DNA from 3 places in the Pseudomonas sp. GW822-FHT02E03 genome. Region 2 is predicted to be linked to each of the others. Evidence: predicted binding sites of a transcription regulator. Region 2 holds the regulator's gene; each other region holds the start of a gene.
What was found. Region 2 encodes FliA, which starts transcription of late flagellar genes. Its sites were predicted from a motif close to CTAAAGTTTNNNNNNNNNNNGCCGNTAA; they were not measured.

Region 1: AC1RQB_RS24595 (methyl-accepting chemotaxis protein) is a predicted target of FliA. The motif match lies at 1,581-1,608, and genes of this name have one in related genera.
Region 3: AC1RQB_RS02485 (methyl-accepting chemotaxis protein) is a predicted target of FliA. The motif match lies at 2,239-2,266, and genes of this name have one in related genera.

What each region holds. Positions count from the first base shown of each region.
Region 1 is NZ_JBXAOA010000049.1:4,086-9,850, forward strand. Features, by position in the region: gene AC1RQB_RS24585 (FecR domain-containing protein) at 1-923, opposite strand, end outside; gene AC1RQB_RS24590 (sigma-70 family RNA polymerase sigma factor) at 923-1,423, opposite strand; gene AC1RQB_RS24595 (methyl-accepting chemotaxis protein) at 1,726-3,606, shown strand; gene AC1RQB_RS24600 (SRPBCC family protein) at 3,742-4,212, opposite strand; gene AC1RQB_RS24605 (non-ribosomal peptide synthetase) at 4,242-5,765, opposite strand, start outside.
Region 2 is NZ_JBXAOA010000024.1:18,167-23,931, reverse strand. Features, by position in the region: gene flhF (flagellar biosynthesis GTPase FlhF) at 1-1,266, shown strand, start outside; gene fleN (flagellar synthesis regulator FleN) at 1,383-2,213, shown strand; gene fliA (RNA polymerase sigma factor FliA) at 2,210-2,950, shown strand; gene AC1RQB_RS18385 (chemotaxis response regulator CheY) at 3,119-3,490, shown strand; gene AC1RQB_RS18380 (protein phosphatase CheZ) at 3,521-4,309, shown strand; gene AC1RQB_RS18375 (chemotaxis protein CheA) at 4,365-5,765, shown strand, end outside.
Region 3 is NZ_JBXAOA010000002.1:130,607-136,371, forward strand. Features, by position in the region: gene AC1RQB_RS02485 (methyl-accepting chemotaxis protein) at 156-2,132, opposite strand; gene AC1RQB_RS02490 (LysR substrate-binding domain-containing protein) at 2,317-3,237, opposite strand; gene AC1RQB_RS02495 (NorM family multidrug efflux MATE transporter) at 3,395-4,792, shown strand; gene AC1RQB_RS02500 (putative bifunctional diguanylate cyclase/phosphodiesterase) at 4,901-5,765, opposite strand, start outside.

The DNA.
Region 1 (5,765 bases), on a different contig from region 2:
TCGGTGTCGTCGAGACGGAAAACCCCGGACAGCCGCAAGTGGGCAATATCCGCCGCGCAGGTCAGATAGCCGGGACGGTAACGTCCGACTTCATTAATGAAATCCCCGAGGCGCATGTTGCGGGTGACAATCAGGCCATCCACCCAGGCGCCCGCATCCATGTCCTGCGGCGGTGCCAACTGCGCTCGACTCCGATCGATCAGATAACTCTGCCCGGCCTGCACCTGAATCGGCAGCCCATCGGCGGCCCGTGGCGAATGGATTGCGACGACGCCGCTGGTGACGCTGAGCCGCGTGCAGTTGGCGTCCTGACGAACAATGAAGCGCGCAGCCACACTTTCGAATACACCGTGACGGCTTTGCACCCGCAACGGTCGATCAAACGAAACCCCTTCACTTGCCCCACCGCACGTCACGACGATCTCGCCGCGAGTCAGTTTGATCAGGCGCTGCTGCGCGGTGTAGTCCAGATCCACCGCGCTGGCGGTGTTGAGCTCCAGGCGCGTGCCATCCGGTAACTGGAAACCGCGTCGCTCGCCCGTGGCGGTGGCGAAGTCGGCGGTCCACTGTTGCCAGCCGACATCCTTGCCCAGCCATGCCGCTGAACCCATCAGCAATGCGCCCGACAGCAGCTTCAATGCCTGGCGCCGACCCAATCCCTGCGCGCTGTTTTCCAAAGTGTTGAAGGCGACTTGAGCCCCGGGCACCGCGCGCAAATTACTGCTCAACTCGGCTTGCAGGGACTGCACCCGTTGCCAGGCCAGTTCGTGATCATGGTGCTCGGCCCGCCAGACGTCGCATTGTTGGCGCAGTCTGGGATTGGTCGCGTTGTTACGCAGGCGCAGCAACCAATGGATGGCTTGTTTAACCACCTGCTGATGGGGCTCGCCGCGACGGTTCAGTGCTGAGTTATCCACAGGCATCACGCTTCGTACCGCAGCACGTAGCAGTGATACAGCGCGTCGGCCACATAACGCTCCACCGAACGCAGGGATAATCCCATGTGTTCGGCGATCTGCTTGTGGGTAAATCCTTCGCACTGGGCCAGCAGAAATGCCTGACGCACTTTCGGCTTCAGGCCTTCAAGCATGCGGGCGATGCTTTCCAGCAATTCGAGCACCAATGCCCGTGCCTCGGCGCTCGGGGTTTCGGCCTCAGGCAAATGGGCGATGGTTTCCAGGTACGCGCGCTCGATTTCCTCACGACGCCAATGGTCGATCACCAGGCCGCGGGCGATGGTTCGTAGAAAAGCGCGGGGGGCCTTGAGCTCCAGGCGTTCGGTTCTTTGCAGCAGCCGGACGAACGTGTCCTGAGCCAGATCCGCCGCATCGGCTGCATTGCCCAATCGCGCACGTAGCCACGTGTTGAGCCACCCGTGATGGCTGCTGTAAAGCGCCTGTACTGCAAACTCAGGTGAAGACATGAACGCGACAGCCCGACGTCACAAATGATAATTAGTCGCATTGTCATCAAGGGTCGGGAAATTTGCAACTGCCGTTCGAGCAGCCACCAGCAAACACTGCTATTCGCGCGCTCTGGCACGCCGTTCGGCGGTTATCCGACGGGTTTCGTACAAACCCCTAAGATTTCTCCCGCTCGTGCCGACAGACTGGTGAGACATGCGTGCACCAAAGTAGAGCGGCCCAAGAATGCCGTCTGCGCTGTTACATGGAATGTTGCAACCCGGAACGCATCCCCACTTTTTTGCATAAGAAGTCCCATGAAATGAATCTCAAGTTCAGCCATAAAATTCTGCTGGCCGCTTCAGGCGTCGTGGTGTTGGCATTTGCGTTGTTCACTTTGTACAACGACTATCTGCAGCGAAACACCATCCGACAAAACCTCGAGTCTTCCGTTGAACAAGCTGGCGAGCTGACTGCCAGCAGCGTGCAGAACTGGATGAGCGGCCGGGTGCTGGTCCTGGAAAACCTCGCGCAGAACATCGCTCATCAAGGCGCCAATGCCGATTTGCCGGGGCTGGTCGATCAACCTGCCCTCACCTCGAACTTCCAGTTCACCTACGTCGGGCAGGCCAATGGTGTGTTCACCCAGCGCCCTGACGCGAAGATGCCGGACGGCTACGATCCGCGTCAGCGCCCCTGGTACAAACAAGCCGTGGTCGCCGACAAGACCATGCTGACCCCGCCTTACATGGCCGCGGTCGGCGGGTTAGTGGTGACCATCGCCATGCCGGTGAAAAAGCAAGGCGAACTGCTGGGCGTCGTCGGCGGTGACCTCAGTCTGGAAACCCTGGTGAAGATCATCAACTCGGTGGACTTCGGTGGCATCGGTCACGCGTTCCTCGTCAGCGCCGACGGTCAGGTGATCGTCAGCCCGGACAAGGATCAGGTGATGAAGAACCTGAAAGACATCTATCCGGGTTCCAGTGTCCGCATCGGGAAAGGCAATCAGGAAGTAGAACTGAACAAGCAAGACCGCATCCTCTCGTTCACGCCGGTGAGTGGTTTGCCAAATGCCGAGTGGTACATCGGTCTGTCGATCGACAAGGCCAAGGCCTACGCACCACTGAGCCAGTTCCGCACTTCGGCGCTGATCGCGATGTTCATCGCCGTGACCGCCATTGCAGTGTTGCTGAGTCTGCTGATCAACGTACTGATGCGTCCGCTGACCACGATGGGTCGTGCGATGCAGGACATCGCTCAGGGCGAGGGCGACCTGACCCGTCGTCTGGTGGTAGAAAGCAAAGATGAGTTCGGCGAGTTGGGCGGCTCTTTCAACCAATTCGTGGAGCGGATTCACGCATCGATTTGCGAAGTGTCCTCGGCGACCCGTCAGGTTCATGACCTGTCGCAACGGGTGATGGCGTCGTCCAACGCTTCGATCGTCGGCTCCGACGAACAAAGCGCCCGCACCAACAGTGTGGCTGCGGCGATCAACCAGTTGGGCGCCGCCACCCAGGAAATCGCCCGCAACGCCGCCGATGCTTCGCAACACGCCAGCGGCGCGAGCGAGCAGGCCGATGACGGTCGTCAGGTGGTGGAAAAAACTATCCTGGCCATGACCGAGCTGTCGCAGAAAATCAGCCTGTCCTGCACGCAGATCGAAACCCTGAACGCGAGCACCGACAACATCGGCCACATTCTCGATGTGATCAAAGGTATTTCCCAACAGACCAATTTGCTGGCGCTCAACGCGGCCATCGAAGCGGCCCGCGCCGGTGAGGCCGGTCGTGGTTTTGCGGTGGTGGCGGACGAGGTGCGCAACCTTGCTCATCGCACCCAGGAATCGGCGGAAGAGATCCACAAGATGATCAGCTCGCTGCAGATCGGTTCTCGCGAAGCGGTGACCACGATGAATGCCAGTCAGGCATCCAGCGAGCAGAGTGTCGAAGTGGCGAACCAGGCCGGCCTGCGACTGGTCAGCGTGACCCAGCGCATCGGCGAAATCGACGGCATGAACCAGTCGGTGGCCGCAGCGACCGAAGAGCAGACCGCCGTGGTGGAAACCCTCAACGTCGACGTCAACCAGATCAACCTGTTGAACCAGCAGAGCGTGGCCAACCTCAATGAAACATTGAAGGATTGCGATGCGCTGTCCCAGCAGGCCAATCGGTTGAAGCAGTTGGTTGATAGTTTCAAGATTTGATTGAGGTCAGTTGAACCGCGTTATCGTTCAATCGCGGGCAAGCCCGCTCCCACATGGTTTGTGTCGTACACACATCCCCTGTGGGAGCGGGCTTGCCCGCGATAGGGGTAGATCAGTCACCGCTAGAACGAAGCCCTACACAAACAACTTCAACACATTCCCCATCGCATCATCGGCAAACCCCTGAAGGAAATCCTTGAACCCAGGCAGGGCTTGCTCACCGCCCTGAGCCGGTTCGGCGATGATGGTCCAGATTGCCCGCGACTTGTCTGCGCCGATGGATTCCACCCTCATCGCCGCCCACAAATTGCCTATGCCCAAGGTGTTGTAGATGAGGGTCCAGGTCATGTTCAGTGCCTGGTCGTCCCGAGAGTTGAGCTGCTCGACCACCAGGTGGTTGTCATCCTTGAAGAATTTCTTGCGCAGTGACGACACACCTTCGCCCGTCATCTCGATGTGCGACAGCGCCGGAATGAATCGATCGAAGCCGGCAAAGTTGCCGACCACCGCCCAGACTTGCGCCGCATCGGCCGGTACTTCCACCGAAGACACAACATGGCAGCCGTGAGGATTTTTGATCAGGGTATCGGGTTGCAGAGTATTCATGGTTTTGCTCCGTGCAGGGTTAGGGTGAATCAGATGAAGTTGATTTCTTTGAGGTAGTCGCAGCCGCGCCGCAGCAGCGCCGGGGATTTTTCCGGGTAATGCGCGCCCATCTGCCGCACGCCGGCCTGGGCGTTGTCGTGGCCGATCATCGAGATGTCGCCGATGTCTTCTTCGAAGCCGTTGAGGTAGAAACCGAGCACGCCAAACAGCGCGTTTTCGCTATCGACGCGGCTCAGTTGCTGCTGCCAGTCGGCGACGCTGACCATGGCGAATTCCCGACCGGTCTCGCGAAATGGCGCCACGTAGGCGTCCCAGCTCAGGGGCTCGGGATTGTGCAGGTTGAACACGGCTTTTTCGGCCTGGTAACGGCTGGCGTGGAAGGCGATGAAACGGGCGAGGAAATCCACCGGCATCAGGTCGAAATTCAGCGCCAGTTCCGGCACCTGGCCGAGCTGGATCGAGCCCTTGAGCATCAGCATCAAGCGATTTTTGTGGGGCTGGCAGACGCCGGTGAGGCTGTTGAAACTGATGTTGCCGGGGCGATAAAGATTGACCCGCACCCCACGCTCCCGCGCCCGCTCGAGGATCCGCTCGCCGACCCACTTGGACAGGTTGTAGCCGTTCCTGATGTAGATCGGCGGTGTCTGCGCGGCGGGCAACTCCAGCACCCGGCCATCGTCGGAAATCGTGCTGGACGCCGAGAGCGTCGAGACGAAGTTGAAGATCTTCTTGCTGCGCCCTTCACACAGGCGCAGGCACTCGAAAATCGGCTCGACGTTATCCCGCGCCAACGACTCGTAATCGAGGACGTGATTGACGTTGGCGGCGTTGTGCACCAGCGCGCCGAAGGTGCGGTCGATGCGTGCGTAAACGTCGTCCGGCAAACCCAATTGCGGTTGGGTGATGTCGGCGGCGTAAACGCTGACCCGGCTCAGGTCCAGATGGGTGAGACGGTTATCCCGCAGGGCCTGGGCGAAACGTTCGGCCGCGCTTTGTCCGCCGGACTCACGCACCAGGCACGCAACCTCGGTGGCGCCCCAGGCCAGCAAAGCCTCGACGATGTGTACCCCGAGAAAGCTGTTGGCGCCGGTCACCAGCACTTTATGTACATCACCGCACTGGCTGACCGGCAGCGGATCGAGGTTGAGTTCGGCTTCGGCATCGATGAAGGCCTGGGGGCTGAGTGTCGAAGCTGCGCTTTGCTCGGGACCATCGAGCAGCTTGGCGAGGGTCAGCAACGTGGGCGCTTCGATGAAGCGATTGATCGAGAGGCTGCGACCGAACACCTGGCGGATGCTCAGCAGAAGCTGTGACAGCAGAATCGAATGCCCGCCCAGGTTGAAGAAGCTTTCATCGGTGGCAATCTCCTCGACCGGCAGCTCAAGCAACTCGGACCACAGCTGGCGCAACTGCATCTGCAACGGGGTCTGCGGCTGGCGCCGCTGACTGGCGACCTGGGCCTGTACCGAGGTCGCGAGCAGAGCCCGTCGATCGACCTTGCCGTTACTGGTGTAAGGCAGGCGTGGCAGCTCAATGTAGGCGCCGGGGTGCAT
Region 2 (5,765 bases):
CTGGGCGCTGATGCCGCCATCATTGGCAATCGCCGGATTGCCGGCGGTGTCGAGCTGACGGCTGCCCTGGATTACAAACTGTCGGCGCTGGCCCCGCGTGTTCCGAACATGGAGCTCGAGGACGAACTGCGCAAGACCCAGTCGCGGATCGTTACCGCCCAGGCCGAACTGAGCCTGCGTGGCGATGGCGAGAGCGACAACAGCACCAATCGCCAATTGTTCGCCGGCCTGCCGCTGACCGCCGCCGAGCCGCTGATCGAACCGACTTACGCTGAACCTCGTCGTGCTGCACCAGCCCCCGCGGCAGCCTCCGGTGGAGTTGACCCGCGAGCCTTCGATTCGATGCGTTTCGAGCTCAACAGCTTGCGTGAACTGATGGAAGTGCAACTTGGCTCGCTGGCCTGGAATCAGCTGCAAGGCAGCCGTCCGGCCCAGGCCAACCTCTGGCGTCGCCTGCAACGCATCGGCCTGTCCGGCCCGTTGTCGCGCGATCTGCTGGCACTGATTACCGATATTGAAGAACCCCGTCAGGCCTGGCGCATGTTGCTTGCGCACCTGGCGCGGATGATCGCCACTCCGGAAGTCGAGCCGTTGGAAGAGGGTGGTGTGATTGCCATGGTTGGCCCGGCAGGCATGGGCAAGACCACCACGCTGGCCAAGCTCGCAGCCCGTTATGTGCTCAAGTACGGCGCGCAAAACATTGCGCTGGTGAGCATGGACAGCTATCGCATCGGCGCTCAGGAACAGCTCAAGACCCTGGGCCGCATCCTCAACGTGTCGGTCACCCACGTCGACCCGGGTCAATCGCTGGTGCAGGCGCTGGAGCCTTTGCTGCGCAAACGCGTGGTGCTGATCGATACCGCCGGCCTTCAGGCCAGCGACCCGGCATTGCGCATGCAGCTCGAAAGCCTGGCTGGACGTGGCATCAAATCAAAAAATTATCTGGTCTTGGCAACCACTAGCCAGAAACAGGTTCTAACTGCCGCTTATCACAGTTACAAACGTTGCGGCCTCGCCGGCTGCATCCTGACTAAACTGGATGAAACGGCAAGTCTGGGCGAGGTGTTGAGCCTGGCTATCAGCCATGAGTTGCCGGTGGCTTACCTGACCGATGGTCCGCGGATTCCGGATGATTTGCATCTGCCGCGTTGTCATCAGTTGGTCAGCCGCGCCGTCAGCGTACAAATGCAGGAAGAACCCAGCGAAGAAGCCATGGCTGACATGTTCGCTGATATTTACCACAGCCCGACCAAGCAGGTTGGCTGAGGTACTAATGAACAGTTTTTGTACCTACATCGATGGTCTGCCATGCATTGTTCCGTTGATGAACGCGCAGCCAGTAATGTGGCCTCCGTCTAAGTAAGACAAGGTAAAGAAATAACATGGGCAGCATGCATCCCGTACAGGTGATCGCGGTGACCGGCGGCAAAGGTGGCGTCGGGAAGACTAACGTGTCAGTGAACTTGTCCCTGGCTCTAGCTGAGCTCGGCCGGCGCGTCATGCTGCTGGATGCCGATCTGGGACTGGCGAACGTCGACGTCCTGCTGGGACTGACACCCAAACGCACCTTGGCCGACGTGATCGAAGGCCGCTGTGAGCTGCGCGACGTACTGTTGCAAGGGCCCGGCGGCATCCGCATCGTCCCGGCGGCGTCCGGCACCCAGAGCATGGTTCATTTGAGCCCGGCCCAGCATGCCGGCCTGATCCAGGCCTTCAGCGACATCGGCGACAACCTCGACGTATTGGTGATCGACACCGCTGCGGGGATTGGTGACTCGGTAGTCAGTTTCGTTCGTGCAGCCCAGGAAGTGCTGCTGGTGGTGTGCGATGAGCCGACCTCGATTACCGACGCCTACGCGCTGATCAAATTGTTGAATCGCGACTACGGCATGAACCGCTTCCGCGTCCTGGCCAACATGGCGCAGAGCCCGCAGGAAGGCCGCAATCTGTTCGCCAAGTTGACCAAGGTCACGGATCGTTTCCTCGACGTCGCCTTACAATACGTCGGTGCCGTGCCTTACGACGAAAGCGTGCGCAAGGCCGTGCAGAAGCAGCGTGCTGTCTACGAAGCCTTCCCGCGTTCCAAGTGCGCCCTGGCGTTCAAGGCCATTGCGCAGAAGGTCGATACATGGCCACTGCCGGCCAACCCGCGTGGGCACCTGGAGTTTTTCGTCGAACGCCTCGTGCAACAGACCGCAGGACCCGTCCTATGACAGCCAGTGGCTACAACCTCTACAAGAAGTCGGCACGTGACGCGCAGTACGAGCTGATCGAGCGTTACGCGCCACTGGTCAAACGCATTGCCTATCACTTGCTGGCGCGTTTGCCGGCCAGTGTCCAGGTCGAAGACCTGATCCAGGCCGGGATGATCGGCCTGCTTGAAGTATCAACCAAATACGACGCCAGCAAAGGCGCGAGCTTCGAGACGTACGCGGGCATTCGAATCCGCGGCGCGATGCTCGATGAAGTGCGCAAGGGGGACTGGGCGCCACGTTCGGTTCACCGCAATACCCGCATGGTCAGCGACGCAATTCGCTCGATTGAAGCTAAAACCGGCCGTGACGCTAAAGATCACGAAGTTGCGGCCGAACTCCAATTGAGTCTCGACGATTATTACGGGATTTTGAACGACACCCTCGGTAGCCGGTTATTCAGTTTCGACGATCTGTTGCAGGACGGCGAACACGAAGGGCTGCACGAGGATGGCGCCAGTGCTCATCTCGAGCCGTCGCGCGATCTGGAAGATGAACGCTTCCAGGCGGCGCTGGCGGACGCGATTGCCAATTTGCCGGAGCGTGAGCGACTGGTGTTGGCGCTGTACTACGACGAAGAGTTGAATCTCAAGGAAATCGGTGAGGTCCTGGGGGTCAGCGAATCGCGGGTCAGCCAGTTACACAGCCAGTGCGCGGCCCGTTTGCGGGGGCGTTTGGGGGAGTGGCGAGCGCGCTGACAGGCAGTGTGGGGACACTGCGAACGAGGTGGGTACGGCATTTTGCTGCATCGGCCACGGCCCGTTGTAATCCATACAACTGTTGAGTGTTACGCCGAATTGATTGAACGGCGCGTTCAGGTGCTGCGCGCGTTTTAAGACTGCTTGGAGGTCGAATTGGACAAGAATATGAAAATCCTCATCGTTGATGACTTCTCAACGATGCGGCGGATCATAAAAAACCTGTTGCGTGACCTTGGGTTCACCAACACGGTCGAGGCGGATGACGGTATTACCGCGATTCCGGTCCTCAACAGCGGGAGCATCGACTTTCTGGTGACGGACTGGAACATGCCCGGCATGACCGGTATTGATCTGCTGCGCCACGTGCGTGCCGATGAAAAACTCAAACACCTGCCGGTGTTGATGGTCACGGCCGAAGCCAAGCGCGAGCAAATCATCGAAGCCGCTCAGGCGGGCGTGAACGGCTATGTGGTCAAGCCATTCACGGCTCAAGCGTTGAAAGACAAGATTGAAAAGATCTTCGAACGCATCGGTTGATGTGCAAAGCCAGTCCGTCACGGGGGAGCTATGGAGCATAACGAATCTTCACAGGGCGATTTTGAGTCGACCCTGAAAAAACACGCGGTCGAACTGGTCGAAAGCCTTGAAAAAGGCAGGTTCGGCGACGCTGTGCAACTGATCCATGAGCTCAACCAGACCCGTGACCGCGGCCTGTATCAGGAAGTGGGCAAGCTCACCCGCGAGCTGCATAGCGCGATCGTCAATTTCCAGATTGACCCGCACATGCCGCAAGCCGAGGAAGTGTCTCAGATCACGGATGCCACCGAGCGCCTGGGGTATGTGGTCAAGCTGACCGAGGCCGCGGCCAACCGCACCATGGACCTGGTGGAAAACGCCACGCCGCTGATCAACAGCCTGAGCGACGAGGCTCAGGCGCTGAGCACGGATTGGGGACGGTTCATGCGTCGCGAAGTCGGGGCTGAAGAGTTCCGTGAACTGGCCCGGCGGGTCGACGGTTTCCTGACCCGCAGCAGTGAAGACAACCGCGTCGTGTCGAGCAACCTCAACGACATTCTGCTGGCCCAGGATTACCAGGACCTCACCGGTCAGGTGATCAAGCGCGTGACCCAGTTGGTCACCGAAGTTGAAAGCAACCTGCTCAAGCTCGTGCTCATGGCCAGTCAGGTCGACCGCTTTGCGGGCATCGAACATGACCGTGAAGCGATGCTGGCTGAAAAAGATCCGCAAAAACATCTCTCTCAGGGTGAAGGTCCGCAGATTCATGCCGATAAAAGAGAAGACGTTGTGTCCGGTCAGGACGATGTGGACGATTTGTTATCCAGCCTAGGATTTTAGAGTTTTAGCATTTTAGGTTTTTTAGGTTTTTAGACCTTTAGGAGCACCCCCCTTAATGAGCTTCGGCGCCGATGAAGAGATCCTTCAGGATTTCCTGGTTGAGGCCGGCGAGATTCTAGAGCAACTGTCCGAACAGCTGGTCGAGCTTGAAAGCCGACCGGATGATGCGGATTTGCTCAATGCAATTTTTCGCGGTTTTCACACTGTAAAAGGGGGCGCCGGCTTCCTCCAGCTCAACGAGCTGGTGGAGTGCTGTCACATCGCCGAGAACGTGTTCGACATCCTGCGCAAGGGTGAACGACGCGTCGACTCGGAACTGATGGACGTGGTTCTCGAAGCACTGGACGCGGTGAACGGCATGTTCAGCGAAGTCCGCGAACGCAGCCCGATTACGGCTGCCACGCCTGAGTTGCTTGCAGCGTTGGCCCGTCTGGCCGAGCCGCAAACCGCCGATGAGTCGGCACCGGTCGCCGAGGTGGTGGAAGAGCCTGCCGCTGAAGAATCGGGCGACATCACGGATAACGAATTCGAACAACTGCTGGACTCGCTGAATGCCGTCAAGGCTCAAGCCGAGGCTCCAGCGGCTGCGCCAGTGCCGACCAGCGATGCCTCGGCCAGCGACGAAATCACCGATGCCGAGTTCGAGTCGTTGCTCGATCAATTGCACGGCAAAGGCCAGTTCGCCGTCGATGCAGTAGTCGCGGCGCCCGCCGCACCGGCTGCCCCGAAAGCGGCAGGCGACAGCTCCGATATTACCGACGACGAGTTCGAAGCACTGCTCGATCAGCTGCACGGCAAGGGTAACTTTGCCGTCGATGCATTGGAGTCGGCGATTGCTTCGGCTCCGGCCCCGGCTGCGCCAACCGCTAAAGCGGCCGGCGACGATCTGATCTCCGATCACGAGTTCGAATCACTGCTCGACGAATTGCATGGCAAAGGCAAGTTCACCGAGGTTGGCACTGGCGCAGTGGTTTCTGCTCCTGTCGCCAAGGCGCCAGCACCGGTTGCGAAACCTGTGGCCAAAGCGCCCGAGCCAAAAGCCGAAGCGCCGAAACCGGCCGCCGCCGCTGCTGCACCGGCACCTGCTCGTGCCCCGGCCGCACCGCCACCGGAAAAACCGGCCAGCGAAGCCGAGACCACCGTGCGGGTCGATACCGCGCGTCTCGACGAGATCATGAACATGGTCGGCGAGCTGGTACTGGTGCGTAACCGCCTGGTCCGCCTGGGCCTCAACAGCGGCGACGAAGCCATGTCCAAGGCCGTGTCGAACCTCGACGTGGTTACGGCCGACCTGCAAACCGCGGTCATGAAGACCCGGATGCAGCCGATCAAGAAAGTCTTCGGGCGCTTCCCGCGTCTGGTTCGCGACCTGGCTCGCCAGCTCAAGAAAGAGATCAACCTGGAGCTGGTCGGCGAAGAAACCGACCTCGACAAGAACCTCGTCGAGGCCCTGGCC
Region 3 (5,765 bases), on a different contig from region 2:
TTGATCCGCAGATTTGGGACAAATCCTTGAATTGGGGTCGATCCCTTCGCGAGCAAGCCCGCTCCCACATTTGATCTCGGGTGTTCACACATACTGTGTTCACCGCAGATCTACTGTGGGAGCGGGCTTGCTCGCGAAGGGATTTCAGAGGCGACTCAACGAAACCGGTCAACCTCATGCCGCAAGTCCGCCGCCAGCTTCTCCAGCTCTTTGGCAGTCACAGCCAGGTTCGACACCACTTCGCGCTGTTCACTGTTCGCCAAAGCGATGCTTTGCAGATTGCTGCTGAGCAAGGTCGCGGTGCTGCTTTGTTCCTGGGTCGCGGTGGTGATGGCGGCGAATTGCTGACCGGCCGAGCGGCTTTGCTCATCGATCCGTGCCAGCGCCGAGGCGACGTTGGCGTTGCGCGACAGGCCTTCCTGCATCAGCACGTTGCCCTGCTCCATGGTGCTGATGGCGTTGCCGGTTTCCTGCTGGATGCTTTGGATCATCCCGGAAATTTCATCAGTGGCCTGGCGCGTACGCGAGGCCAGGTTGCGCACCTCATCGGCCACCACCGCAAACCCGCGGCCCTGCTCACCGGCGCGGGCGGCTTCGATGGCGGCGTTGAGCGCCAGCAAGTTGGTTTGTTCGGCGATCGCGGTAATCACCCCGACAATGCCGCCGATTTCCTGGGAGCGCTGCCCCAAGGTATTGATCACCGTCGCGGTGCTGTTCAGAGCACCGGCGATTTGCTCCAGGGATGAGGACGCTTCGTCCATCGACGTACGACCGATCTGGGTTTGTTGTGCGTTTTCCTGCGCCAGTCGCTGGGTATTGCCCATGTTGTCGGCGATGTTCAACGAGGTGGCGCTGAATTCTTCTACGGCGCCGGCCATGCTGGTGATTTCGCCGGACTGCTGTTCCATCCCTTCATAGGCGCCACCGGACAAACCGGACAACGCCTGGGCACGGCTGTTGACCTCTCCCGAGGCCTTACGAATGTGCTCGACCATGGTCGACAAGGCCTGGCTCATCTGGTTGAAGGCGCGGGCAAGTTGACCGATTTCGTCGTTGCTCGACACGTTCAGGCGCACACTCAAATCACCGGCGCCCAAGGCTTCGGCCTGACGCACCAGATCCCCCAGCGGCGCCAGTTTGCTGCGCAGCAACCAGACCGCCGCACCGACCGCCAGCAACATCGCCAGCAGACTGCCGATCGCCAATTGAATACCGACGCTCCAGGTCACCGCGCGGATTTCGGTTTTCGGCATGCTCGCCACCACCGACCACGGCCCGCCTTCGAACGGCACGGCAACACTGTAAAAGTCTTGCGACTTGTCGTTCCAGAAGTCGCCTTTGCCCGGTGTCTTGGCCAGACCGACGATGCTCGGGACCGCCTGATCCAGCGCTTGCACACCGGCAATCGGCACCAGCCATTTGCCTTGTTCATCCAACAACGCCAGGGAACCGGTCTGGCCGATGCGGAAGCGTTTGAGGTTGGCGAACTGCGCGTTCTGCGCGTCGGTGTAATCGAATCCTACGTACAGCACGGCAATGATCTTACCGCTGCTGTCGCGTACGGGGGTGTACTGCGACATGTAGAAGCGTTCGAACAGCAACGCTCGCCCCACATAACTCTGCCCCGCCATCAAACGGGCGTAAGCCGGGTTCGCGTGGTCGAGCAGAGTGCCAATGGCACGGCTGCCGTCTTGTTTGGTGACATTGGTGCTGACCCGAATGAATTCTTCTCCGCTGCGCACGAACACGGTCGCAACACCAGCGGTCATCTGCTTGAACTCGTCGACTTCCGCAAAGTTGTTGTTCAACACTTCACTGCCCAAGTGCAGGCCCGGGGTCTGCACACCCGCCACGGTCACCGGCTCATCCGGATGCACGCTCAAACCGGCGCTGAAGCGCTTCTCGAACAGGCCGGCCAGGCGCTGGGTGCTTTCACGCAAAGTGCCGTGAAAGGTGCTCAACTGATCGGCAAGCAAGCGGGCCTCACTGGCCAGATGCTCTTCGCGGGTGGCGAGGTTGGCGGTGTCCAGCGAGCGCAGGGCGAACACGGTACTGCCGCTGATGACAATCGCCAGAATCACGGCAAGCGCAAGACCCAGCTGTGAGGCAATCCGAGCACGAGGTTGAGACATGACAGCTCCTGACCCAGTGGCCGGATCATTCTGATCCATCGCACACTCGGCAAAATTTCTGATTGTGGGGAAAACACGGAACCTGCACCAAGGTCCCATCAGCAGATTTTCGGCGGCAACACTGAATACTTGAGTAATTAACGGGGATATGGCTCAAGGCCGCCATTGCGGCGGCTCTATCGATTCAGCCCAAGCGTTCGACATCCGGTAATTCCATGGCCCGGACTTCGCCTTGCAGGAAATCGCTGAGGCGACGCAAACGTTCGCCGCCGGGGCGGGTTTTCGGCCAGACCAAGTAATAATTCTCACCACTGGCGACGGCCGTCGGCCACGGCAAACTCAGACGTCCCTGTGCGACATCCTCCGCCACCATCAGCAAATCGCCCATGGACACGCCGTAACCTCGGGCAGCGGCGATCATGCCCAGCTCCAGCGTGTCGAACACCTGCCCACCCTTGAGCGAGACTTGATCGGTCAGGCCCATGCGCTCCAGCCAGTTGCGCCAGTCGCGGCGGTCCGGCGTCGGGTGCAGCAACTCGGTACTGGCCAGGCGCGCAACGTCCCATGGTTGATCCTTCAGAAGATTCGGCGCGCCTACCGGAATCAGCTCTTCGGGGAACAGGAAAGTCGCCTCCCAGTCTGGGGGAAAATGCCCGTTGCTGAGGATGACGGCGCAGTCGAAGGGCTCATGGTTGAAGTCCACCGTATCGATGTCCATCCAGGCGCTGGTCAGTTGCACTTCGTTGCCCGGGCGCAAGTGTCGAAAACGGCTGAGCCGCGCCAACAGCCAGCGCATGGTCAGGGTCGATGGGGCTTTCATGCGCAGAATGTCGTCCTCGGCACGCAAGGTATTGCAGGCCCGCTCGAGGGCGGTGAAGCCTTCACGAATGCCGGGCAGGATCAGCCGCGCCGATTCGGTCAGTTGCAGGTTGCGCCCGCTGCGATGAAACAGCCGACAGGCAAAATGCTCTTCGAGCGTACGAATGTGCCGACTGACCGCACTTTGCGTGATCGACAGTTCTTCGGCCGCGCGGGTAAACGAGCTATGCCGCGCCGCCGCTTCGAATGCTCGAAGGGCGTACAAGGGAGGAAGACGACGGGACATCAGGAAGGCTCCTATAGCGCGATGGAATCAACTTATCAGAAACTCCCCAGCATGAGTTTTAATCATGCCACCCATCCTTTTTATCCCTTTGTGCAAACCCCGCAGAGCGCCGAGAATCGACGCTTCCTGTTATCTCTGACAATCGAGCGTGATGACCATGCAGCATCCAGCGCGTATTGAACTCTGGGCCATCCTGCGGCTGGCGGGGCCGTTGATTGCCTCGCAGTTGGCGCACATGTTGATGGTCCTCACCGACACGTTGATGATGGCGCGCCTGAGCCCCGAAGCGCTGGCCGGCGGCGGTCTGGGTGCAGCGACGTATTCGTTCGTGTCGATCTTCTGCATTGGCGTGATCGCCGCCGTCGGCACCCTGGTGGCGATTCGTCAGGGTGCGGGCGACATCATTGGCGCAGCGCGGCTGACCCAGGCCGGGCTGTGGCTGGCCTGGTTGATGGCGCTGGTGGCGGGTTTGCTGCTGTGGAACCTCAAACCGGTGTTGCTGCTGTTCGGCCAGACCGAAACCAACGTCCAGGCTGCCGGCCAGTTTCTGTTGATCCTGCCGTTCGCCCTGCCTGGCTACCTGAGCTTCATGGCGCTGCGTGGTTTCACCAGCGCCATCGGCCGGGCGACACCGGTGATGGTCATCAGCCTCGCCGGCACCGTGGCTAACTTCCTGCTCAACTATGCGTTGATCACCGGCATGTTCGGTCTACCGAAAATGGGCCTGGTGGGCATCGGCCTGGTCACGGCGATCGTTGCCAACCTGATGGCGCTGGCGCTCGCGCTGCATATTCGTCGGCATCCGGCCTACGACGCGTATCCATTGCGCCAGGGTCTGTCGCGGCCCAACCGTCAGTACTTGAAAGAATTGTGGCGCCTGGGCCTGCCGATTGGCGGCACCTATGCGGTGGAAGTCGGTCTATTCGCCTTCGCCGCGCTGTGCATGGGCACCATGGGCAGTACGCAACTGGCGGCGCACCAGATCGCCCTGCAAATCGTTTCGGTGGCGTTCATGATTCCGGCGGGGCTTTCCTACGCGATCACCATGCGCATCGGCCAACATTACGGTGCCGGGCAATTGCTTGATGCGCGGCAGGCCGGACGGGTCGGGATCGCCTTTGGTGCGGCGGCAATGCTGGGTTTTGCGATGGTCTTCTGGCTGCTGCCGCATCAATTGATCGGCTTGTTCCTGGACCACAACGACCCGGCGTTCCGCGAAGTCATCAACCTGGCCGTGAGCCTGTTGGCGGTGGCGGCATGGTTCGAGCTGTTTGACGGCACGCAAACCATCGCCATGGGCTGCATCCGCGGGCTCAAGGATGCCAAGACCACGTTCCTGGTGGGTTTGGGTTGCTATTGGCTGATTGGCGCACCGGCTGCCTGGTGGATGGCCTTCCATTTGAATTGGGGGCCAACGGGGGTCTGGTGGGGGCTGGCGCTGGGGCTGGCGTGTGCGGCGGTGAGCCTGACGCTGGCGTTTGAGTGGAAGATGAAGCGGATGATTCGGCGGGAGCCGTCGTCAGGGGCGAGTTTCCAAATCGCCCAGCCAGATTGAGATCCCCTGTGGGAGCGGGCTTGCTCGCGAAAGCGGTGTGTCAGTCGACATCTACGTTTACTGATACACCGCTCTCGCGAGCAAGCCCGCTCCCACATTTGTCCGTGTTTAAACCACGACTTCCAGTGCGGGCTGCTGACTGCTGCCGAACGTCAGGTACTCAACCAGTTCCGCCAACGGCAACGGCTTGCTGATCAGATACCCCTGCACCTGATCGCAACCAAAGCCGCGCAACAAATCCAGTTGTTCCGGCGTTTCCACGCCTTCGGCGACCACTTCGAGGTTGAGGTTGTGCGCCAGGTTGATCATCGCGTGCACCAGTTTGCGATTCTCTTCCCGCTCTTCCATGCCGCCGACAAAGCTCTTGTCCACCTTCAACAACGCAATCGGCAGGCTGTTGAGGTGCACGAACGAAGAGAACCCGGTGCCGAAGTCGTCCAGCGAGAAGCGCACGCCCAAACGCCCGAGGGCGTCCATGGTCTGCTTGACCAGATCGCTGCGACGCATCACCGCGGTTTCGGTCAGTTCGAATTCCAGCCATTGCGCCTCGACGCCTCGCTCGGCAATCAGCCGGCTCAGGGTCGTCAGCAATTGGCTGTCCTGAAACTGCCGGAACGACAGGTTGATCGCCATGTGCAGCGCTGGCAGACCTCGTTCTCGCAACGCCTGCATGTCCCGCAAGGCCCGGGAAATCACCCAGTAACCCAGCGGCACGATCAAGCCGCTTTGCTCGGCCAGCGGCACGAATTCACTGGGGGGCAACAAGCCGCGTTCGCCATGACGCCAGCGAACCAACGCTTCGAGGCCGACGATCTGACCGTCCTCAAGGTTCAGGCGTGGCTGGTAATGCAGCTCCAGCTCATCGCGGCGCAAGGCCCGGCGCAGCTCGCTTTCAAGGTCGGCGATGCTGCGGGCATTGCGATTGATCCGTTCGTTGAAGATGTGAAAGGTGCAGCCCTGAGTGCTCTTGGCC